Regions from separate parts of the Pseudogracilibacillus sp. SO10305 genome, predicted to be linked through region 1. Evidence: riboswitches for the same ligand, from Rfam matches in the RefSeq annotation. Region 1 holds a riboswitch; each other region holds the start of a gene.

The links. A riboswitch is a leader RNA that binds a small molecule or an ion and turns the genes downstream of it on or off. The one in region 1 is predicted to bind S-adenosylmethionine.
Region 2: another riboswitch for S-adenosylmethionine. It lies ahead of SPD45_RS07400 (5-methyltetrahydropteroyltriglutamate--homocysteine S-methyltransferase); the one in region 1 lies ahead of SPD45_RS12800 (methionine ABC transporter ATP-binding protein).
Region 3: another riboswitch for S-adenosylmethionine. It lies ahead of SPD45_RS03105 (methionine ABC transporter ATP-binding protein); the one in region 1 lies ahead of SPD45_RS12800 (methionine ABC transporter ATP-binding protein).

The regions. Positions count from the first base shown of each region.
Region 1 is NZ_JAXHDE010000018.1:52,267-55,456, forward strand. Features, by position in the region: gene SPD45_RS12795 (methionine ABC transporter permease) at 1-325, opposite strand, end outside; gene SPD45_RS12800 (methionine ABC transporter ATP-binding protein) at 315-1,328, opposite strand; SAM riboswitch class I at 1,399-1,502, opposite strand; gene SPD45_RS12805 (pyridoxal phosphate-dependent aminotransferase) at 1,666-2,829, shown strand; gene SPD45_RS12810 (cyclase family protein) at 2,884-3,190, shown strand, end outside.
Region 2 is NZ_JAXHDE010000007.1:58,900-62,089, forward strand. Features, by position in the region: partial or broken gene SPD45_RS07395 (transposase) at 1-89, opposite strand, end outside; gene SPD45_RS07400 (5-methyltetrahydropteroyltriglutamate--homocysteine S-methyltransferase) at 315-1,424, opposite strand; SAM riboswitch class I at 1,533-1,632, opposite strand; gene SPD45_RS07405 (disulfide bond formation protein DsbD) at 2,098-2,496, opposite strand; partial or broken gene SPD45_RS14395 (hypothetical protein) at 2,911-3,030, shown strand.
Region 3 is NZ_JAXHDE010000002.1:98,651-101,840, forward strand. Features, by position in the region: gene SPD45_RS03095 (MetQ/NlpA family ABC transporter substrate-binding protein) at 1-18, opposite strand, end outside; gene SPD45_RS03100 (methionine ABC transporter permease) at 34-699, opposite strand; gene SPD45_RS03105 (methionine ABC transporter ATP-binding protein) at 689-1,720, opposite strand; SAM riboswitch class I at 1,803-1,911, opposite strand; gene SPD45_RS03110 (thioredoxin family protein) at 1,983-2,291, opposite strand; gene SPD45_RS03115 (toprim domain-containing protein) at 2,298-2,651, opposite strand; gene gcvH (glycine cleavage system protein GcvH) at 2,742-3,125, opposite strand; gene SPD45_RS03125 (arsenate reductase family protein) at 3,143-3,190, opposite strand, start outside.

The DNA.
Region 1 (3,190 bases):
ATGGGATCGCTGCAACAGATAAAGCGACACTTGCAGCAGTAGGCCCAATCGAGTTACCGACGACTAACTTTGTAAATGGTGTGATAGCTACCATTAAAATAATGAACGGGATGGAACGAATGACGTTTACAACAAACCCGAGGACGGACTTTATCGGTTTATTTTCGAGAAATAGTCCTTTATCCGTGACGAATAAAATAATCCCTAATGGTAATCCGATGATGAGCGCAACGAGTAGGGCAATTCCTATCATATAAATCGTTTCTCCAAATGCTTGCGTCATTTCGGGTAACAATTCCATGATGCGATCCATATCAAATAGCATCACGAATCACCTCCACATCTACTAGTTGTGATGACATATAATCGATTGCTTTACCAATTTCAGTATTGTCACCTTTCATTTCCATAACGAACATTCCAAGTGGACGTTCTTGAATATATTCAATTAATCCGTGTAAGAAATTACCTTTTACATCAAATGTTTGAATCATATCAGAAATGACGCTTTCCCCAGCAACTTCTCCACGGAACGTAATTTTAACAATTTGTCCAGTACATTTTTGTAACATTTCTTCTGGTACGTCGATATTTACGACATCTTTAATGAATGTTTTCGTTAATTCATTTTTCGGTGTAGAAAAAATGTCATATACGTTTCCGGATTCAACAACTGATCCATCTTGCATAATCGCCATACGGTCACAAATTTCTTTCACGACATTCATTTCATGAGTAATTAATACGATCGTTATATTTAACTCACGGTTTATTTTTTTTAGTAATTTTAAAATGGATGACGTCGTATTCGGATCGAGAGCAGAAGTAGCTTCGTCACAAAGTAATACAGATGGATCATTCGCCAGTGCACGAGCAATACCGACACGTTGTTTTTGACCACCACTTAGTTGTGCAGGGAAGACATCCTTTTTATCTGCTAAATCTACCATATTTAAAAGTTCTTCGACACGTTTATCAATATCTTTTGCTGGTGTGGCTGCTGCCCGTAGAGCGAATGAGATGTTTTCGGCAACTGTTTTTTGGCTAATTAAATGGAAATGTTGGAAAATCATGCCGATTTTTAAACGTGCTTTACGTAAGTTGTTTGCATCCAAAGACATTAAATCAAGCCCGTCAACTAATATTCGTCCGTCTGTAGGTCTTTCTAGTAAGTTAATGCAGCGTAATAAAGAACTTTTACCTGCCCCAGAATATCCGACAATACCGAAGATTTCTCCTTCGTTAATCGTTAAAGATACATTGTCGACCCCAATGACATCTCTATCCTTCGTTTGATACACTTTTGTTAAATTTTCAATTTGAATCATTGCTAGTCTCCTTTTGCAAAAACATAAAAAAACTTCTTTCACAAATATGAAAGAAGAACTGTTAATTTTCAGCTTATCTTTCAGAAATTTGTACGTTCTGAAGGAATTGGCACCTTCCATAATGGGGTTGCCGGACGTCATAGGGCCTTGTCCCTCGGTCACTCTTGATAAGTTATCGACTTATATAATTGTGAAATTTCATATCATTCAAACTAACATATCTAATGATAGCTACTTTCATTTACTTTGTCAATAATTACTGAAAATTTCTTTCTTTTCGAATTTATATTCTTTATACTTATTGTAGAATGATAGAAATGAAATGAGGAATATTAATATGAAATTATCGAATCGATTACAGAATTTGCCAGCACATTTTTTCTCGCAATTAACAAGAAATGTTCAACAAGCTGTTAGTGAAGGGAGAGATGTTATTAATTTAGGTAGAGGAAATCCTGATAAACCAACTCCGCCACATATCGTAAAGGCATTACAAGATGCAGTAGAAGATCCAGAAACACATGGCTATGCACCATTTCGAGGTACGACGGAATTAAAAGAAGCGATAGCGATATTTTATAAACGTGAATATGGGGTAAATCTAGATCCGGAAACAGAGGTTGCCATTTTATTCGGTTCGAAAGCGGGAGTTGTTGAATTACCATTGGCGATCATGGATTCGGGAGAAGTTCTCTTACTTCCAGACCCAGGTTATCCAGATTATTTATCTGGTGTTGGTCTGGCAGATATACGGTTCGAAACGATGCCATTATTAGAAGAAAATAACTATTATCCTAACTATGATGAAATAGCTGACGATATTAAACGAGATGCAACATTAATGTATTTAAATTATCCAAGTAATCCGACGAGTGCGATAGCTGATGAGCCATTTTTTAATGAGACAGTTCAATTCGCGAAAAAAAATAATATTGCGGTTATGCATGATTTTGCTTATGGTGGGATCGGATTTGATGGAAAAAAACCGGTAAGTTTTTTACAAGCAGAAGGGGCGAAAGATGTCGGAGTGGAAATGTATACGATGTCGAAAACATTCAATATGGCTGGATGGCGTGTCGGATTTGCTTTAGGAAATAAAGAGATTGTCGGTGCAATTAATTTATTACAAGATCATATGTTTATTAATCAATTCCCAGCTGTTCAACGTGCAGCTGCAAAGGCATTATTAGGGGAGCAAACGGCGGCGAAAGACATAGTCGCATTATATGAACATCGTCGTAATGTGTTTATCGAAGCTTGTAAAAAGATCGGGTGGAAAGTCGAAGCACCAAAAGCGTCTTTTTTCGCTTGGTTAAAGGTTCCAAATGGACATACGAGTGAATCATTTACGGATTTGTTGTTGAATGAAGCAAATATTGCTGTTGCTCCAGGTATTGCTTTTGGGGCACATGGAGAAGGGTATGTACGAATTGGGTTATTGGAGGAAGAAAATCGTTTACGTGAAGCGGTAGAACGGATAGGGAAACTGGACTTATTTTAATATAGGTCCAGTTTTTCTACGGATAAAATTCATTTGAAAGAGAGGGGGAGCGGTATGAAAGTAATTGATTTAACAGTGACATTGAACGAAAAAATGGACGTTTATCCTGGAGATCCAGCAGTTACGATTGAAAAAGTCCATACATATGGCAAAAATGGCTGGGAATTAAGGAAGTTAACATTAGGTACGCATACTGGCACACATGTCGATGCGTTTTCGCATATGCATAAAGGAAAAGCAAATTTAGATGAAATGCCGATCGAACGATTTTTTGGAGAAGCACAAGTAGTTCAAATAGATGCACAATGGCCGAGGGAGATAGGCTTATTCTTTACTGCACCATTGGACGAAACATATATAG
Region 2 (3,190 bases), on a different contig from region 1:
ATTTCTCCTATGTTCTTTTTGTATTTTCCATAAATAATTTGTCGTCTGTATTTTGGATCAATTACAATACGATACTTACATCTCCACAATGTCTTTTCTTATCCTACACTAGGATTGTCTCCTTCTGTTAAAAATATGGTGGTCGGGAAACTATCTTCATCTTACAAGAGAAAGAGGTATTTTTAATACCACGCTAAAAGCTATTTAGAACCCCCGGCAGAACTAGGGGTTTTCAAATGCACAAAAGCCTATTTGGTAGATAACCCCAAATAGACTTTTTTCACAGGTTCATTATTTTTTTATTGAAAAATAGTTTAATAACCTAATTCTTCTTTTGCAATGTCAACAATATATTTTAACTTTTCCCATTGCTCTTCCTCTGTCAATTTGTTTCCATGATGAGTCGAGGCAAATCCACATTGAGGACTAAGGCAGATTTGTTCTCGTGGAATAAATTGTGCCGCTTCTTCGATACGCGCTTTTATTAATGCTTTATCTTCTAACTCTCCCGTTTTAGAAGTAAATAAACCAAGCACCACTTGCGGACCTCCGTTCGGAATATAATCAAGTGGTTTAAAATCACCTGAGCGATCATCGTCATACTCCAAGAAAAATCCATCTACTTTTTCTTTGGCAAATAACGTAGGTGCAATTAATCCATAGCTACCTTCAAATGCCCAATTCGATCTATAGTTACCACGGCAAAGATGTGTTGTAACATATAAATCTTCTGGTTTACCTTCCAGTACTTCATTCACAACCTTTAATGCAAGTTCAATCAAATACTCTCTTGGATATTTTCCATCATTAAATGGAATGTCTGGTGACGACAGACCGGCAATATAAACATCATCAAACTGAAGGTAACGAACACCCGCATCATAAAATGCTTGTATTGCATCACGATATGTTTGAATAACATCCTCTGCATACTCTTCAATATCCGGATAAATTGTTTCATTACGAATCCCTTGGTTAAATAACTGATTTGGGCTTGGAATGGTTTGCTTAGCAACAGCACGTCCATCCACTATTTTGTTGAATAATTTAAAGTCTTTAATATGTGGATGATCGTGGTTAAATGAGATTTTTCCAATATTACGTACATCATATCTTTCCGTTTCTTCATTTTCATTAAAGATATATCCAGTCTCTGGCACATATCCTTCTACACCGTTTAGATGCTCTAAAAAGTCTGTATGCCAAAATCTACGTCTAAACTCTCCGTCTGTAACTGCTGAAAGTCCAACTTCTATCTGCTTATCGACTATGCGTTTAATCTCTTCTGTTTCAATATCATATAATTGATCTGCTGAAATGCTTCCATCTTGAAAGTCCTTTCTAGCTTGATGAATCGTATCTGTTCGTAGCAAACTTCCTACATGATCTGCCTTGAACGGTGCTCTTGTTAAAGTAATTGACATTTCCTATTCTCCTTTTGTTTGTTTTCGTTATTTGTTCTTCAAGGTTTTTAACATCAAAAAACCCCTTCTCGAATCAAGAAGAGGATACATTTCTGTAGTTTTTCACTCTTCTTATCTTCAAGCATTCTTGCTCTGGAATTGGCACAGTACAAAACAGTCTGTTGCCGAGGCTTCAAAGGGCCAGTCCCTCCACCTCTCTTGATAAGAAAACTATATTATTTAAAATGTTAATATTTAGAATACATTATTTATTTGAAGAAGTCAATTAATTACTTGTTTTTTGTAATTTAGACATATACTTATATATTTTATAAACGCTCTACTTCCTCGTCATTTCTGAAAAGAAATACAAGACCCATAACAAGTATAAAAATATTTACAAGTAATAATCATTTCTATAAAATATTTTTCAATAACGACTCACTTGATTTTGGTAAATTTAACTTCAGACGTTGATTAGCTAAATTAGTTAAAACTCTTTACACAGTTACTAGAACACATTCATCCACCACTTCGCAACGCAATTTTTTCTTCCATAAATGTAAGTAATTGATAATATGCGTTAATATACCAAAACATCCCTTAGTTTTATCGAACTTTGATTTATTTATAGATAGTCTATCTATCTGAACAAAGTAGAATTCATTTTTCATTCTACAAAGTTTAGGCTTCCTTATCCTGTACCTTTCAAATCATTTGCTACCCTATAAACCACAGTACCAAAAGTAATTTTAACAGGGTATAAGGATAGAATTATTGCCATAATCTCGCTAAATGTTTTTATCCCACCAGTTAGGTATAATACATCATTTATTAAGTAACTAGATAATTGAATAAGACTAAATACAATAGCCACTGACACAACCAATGCAAACAGCATTAAAATTACTTGAAATATGGACATTTTTCTTATCCTCTTTAACTCTTTAATACTTCCATCATTCACTAAAAAGAATATGTAAGCAATTGGAAGTAATAATAAGTACCAATTAGAATAACCAAACACTATCCATGAAATTCCCATTCCCAAAAGTATAATCCAACCTAGCGCATTAAAAGTTTTTTTACACATATAAACACTCCTAATTATACCGCGAAACGATCTCTTTATTGAATCATCATCCACTCTTAAGTACATGTTATCATAAGGTTTTAAACATTTAAATAACAAAATTCATCTATGCGCAATGAGAGTAATAGCGTAAGTCCGTAATCAAACAACGTATATAAAACTTAGCGCCTCCTGTTTAGATAAACATATCAATCGAAGGTAAAAAATCCCCTATTAATAAAGGTGATTGGAGTAATGAAGGAGCATAGTCGTTATTTATCCCCGACAAGAACTATGTAATAAAATTAGAAAACATGACGAATGATAGAGTATCAAACTTTTGACTGCTGATGAAGAATTGGCTAAATGTGGAGTATACCAGATGGAAAATGGACAATAGATGATGTAGCTGAATGGTGACATCATAATAAATATACCTGGCATGTGCTTAATAACTTGGAAACAATACAATTGGTACCTAGTAAAATTAATAGTGATTTTAAACAATTGTATTATAACAAATATTATTTATGTAAAATGAACCTTAATAAATGAAGATAAATTTATTAAGGTGTTCAGCTAGAATGACTGTAAGCCAAAACTACAAAAAAGTACCTTTTCAGGTCGCATGTCAAATAACCGTAAAAATATTGATTTTTTAATCAGATTTACGGTTATTTGACTTTATTTGCCACAATCTTCTTGAATTAAACTA
Region 3 (3,190 bases), on a different contig from region 1:
AGCTAAAACCTTTCTCATGAAACATTCTCCCCTTTACCTTTTATCAATTTTTTTAGATATAAAATCTCCAATGAATTGGAAAATAAAAACGACAATTACTATAATGATTGAACAGACGAGGACAATTTCAAAAATTCTTCGTTGGAATCCTGCATAATATGCATAACTCCCTAGTCCACCTGCTCCGATCGCTCCAGCCATTGCGGTGTATCCAATTAATGCAATCGCTGTAACGGTAATACCTGAAATAAGTGCTGGCATTGATTCTGGGATTAACACTTTAAAAATGATACGTCTCGTCGTTGATCCCATCGCTTTCGCTGCCTCAATAACACCTTTATTCACTTCCTTTAATGCAATTTCCACTAAACGACCGTAAAATGGTGCCGCTCCTAAAATTAAAGCCGGGAGTGCTGCATTCGGTCCCCGAATCGTTCCAATTAAAAGTCTCGTTAATGGAAACAATAATAAAATTAAAATGATGAATGGGATAGCACGAAAGACGTTAACAAATGTCGCAATGATAAAATTTAATATTTTATTTTCCCATAGACCATCTTTGTCTGTTAAATAAAGTAATAGACCAAGCAATAATCCTAAAATAAAAGTTCCAATAAGTGCGATGATTGTCATGTAAAACGTTTCATATGTAGCTTCAAGCAATTGGCTCGTATCAAGTTTTGAAAAATCAAGTGTCATCGCGAATTACCTCCACTGTTACCGAGGAAGCTTCAACAAAAGCTTCAACTTTCTCTATTTCAGTTTTCTCTCCGATTAATTGAATTGCAAGTGAACCAACCGTACCGTATGTCGTTTTCGTAATTTTACCATGTAAAATATTAACTTGAGTATCGTAGTTTTTCGCAATTTCACTAATAAGAGCATCATTTGTTGCTGTACCTTGGAATCGTAATCGAAGAACTTTTCCTTTTCGTTCTACTTCCTCCAATACTTCATCCAATGTATCATCTTCCCGGCCCTCTTCCACAACCTCTCCAATGAATCGTTGTGTCACCCCATGTTGTGGATTCGTGAAAACGTCATACACATTCCCTTGTTCCACAATTTTCCCATGTTCCATCACTGCAACACGGTGACAAATTTTTCGAATAACGTTCATTTCATGGGTAATTAAAATAATCGTCAAACCGAGTTTCTCGTTAATATCTACGAGTAAATTTAAAATAGAGTTCGTCGTTTCCGGGTCAAGTGCAGATGTCGCTTCATCACACAATAACACTTTCGGATTATTCGCGAGTGCCCTTGCGATTCCGACACGTTGTTTTTGTCCCCCACTAAGTTGGGATGGATACGCTTTTTCTCTACCTTCTAATCCAACTAATTGAATGAGTTCTTTTACTCTTTTTTCTCTTTCTGCTTTTGGCACACCAGCGATTTCGAGAGGGAAGGCAATATTATCTTCCGTCGTTCGTGACCATAATAAATTAAAATGTTGGAAAATCATTCCGATATCTTGTCTTGCTGTACGAAGATTTTTCGCATTTAATTCGGTCATGCTCTCGCCATCAATTGTAATAGTTCCTGCTGTCGGTTCTTCAAGGCGATTTAGTAAGCGAACGAACGTACTTTTTCCAGCCCCACTATATCCAATCACACCGAATATTTCACCAGTTTCGATATCCAATGTTAAATCATCAACTGCCTTGATCGGCCGATTGTCAATCGTGAATGTTTTCTTTAAATTTTTGATCGAAATCAAAATGTGTACCCTCCTTTTCTTTTTATTCCAATAAAAAAATCTCTTTGCTCTAGAGAACAAAAAGATTATATATCTTCACGTTCTCTCATTTCTCAAAGCGGTGTGCTTTGCAGGATTTAGCACCTTTCAATTCAGAATTGAAGGTTGCCGCAACTTCACAGGGCCAGTCCCTCCGTTGCTCTTCATAAGAGTTAATTATATTCAATTGGTTATTATATTGAATCTTATCAGTCCTTGTTATCTTTGTCAACGATAATGCATATTACCTAGAAAATAACTCAGGTTTATACTCAAACACATAATGATATATGTTTGCAACCGAATGAAACGTATAAATTTTCTCCTTTATTTCCCCATCTTTCACAATGAGTAAACACGGTACACTTTCAATTTTATTCTCTTGCATGAATTCTGGAAATAGGGAGCCATTCATCTCTAGAAAAATTTCCTCTTTATGTGTTGTTTCAATTTTTTGTAAAAAACTTCTTGCGACATGACACGTCCCACAAAAGGGGGTATGAATAAAAAGGAAACCATCCTTCGTTAATGGTAATTGTTTGATCTCTTGCATGTTTTCTCACCAATCTTTTAATAAATATATCGGGTTAATTCGAATATGAAATTTGACGAGTTCTGTTGCGAGAATATTGTATGGTGCTGCTTCAACTTCAATATGTTCTTCTGGAATATACATATTTTCAGCATGAGGCAATTCTTCGTTCAACTTTTTTCTAAGTTGTTTCCCTGGACGATCCTCATCAACGAAAATATAAACAAGATGATTGTCTAAATCATACGTTTCAAGCATTTCATCAAATTTTTCAATACTAAATGTTCCGAATGTACATAAAATTTGTACGTCATCACGGCCATCGATAATCGTTTCGAGCCGTTTTTTATCTTGTTTTCCTTCAACAATAATTATTTTCATTTTATCATTGCATCCTTTTCATTGCACCTTTTTAAAACAAAAAGCTATTCACGATGTGTTTTGTCCGCCCATCGTTGAATAGCTTTTCCATTATTCTGCTGAAATTAATGCTTCGTATTCGTCTGCTGAAAGTAACTCGTCTAACTGCTCGTCCTTTGTCGGTTCGATGACGATGAACCATCCTTGGTCATAAGGAGACTCATTTACTGTTTCAGGGTTATCTTGTAGTGCTCCGTTAATTTCCACTACACGACCACTAACCGGTGCATATAATTCCGATACTGTTTTCACAGATTCTACGCTTCCGAATGGTTCGTTCATTTCAATTTCCGTACCAATTTCTGGAAGTTCCGCAAATACGATGTCTCCTAATTCTTCTAAGGCAAATTTAGTAAGCCCGACACGAATATCGCTTCCTTCTTCTCGTGCCCACGTATGTTCTTTTGAATATAATAATTCTGTTGGTAATGACATATTTTTCTCCTCCTAAGTTACTTCCAAGTATTTTCGTATGTTTCTTCTTTAAAACCAACTGTCAC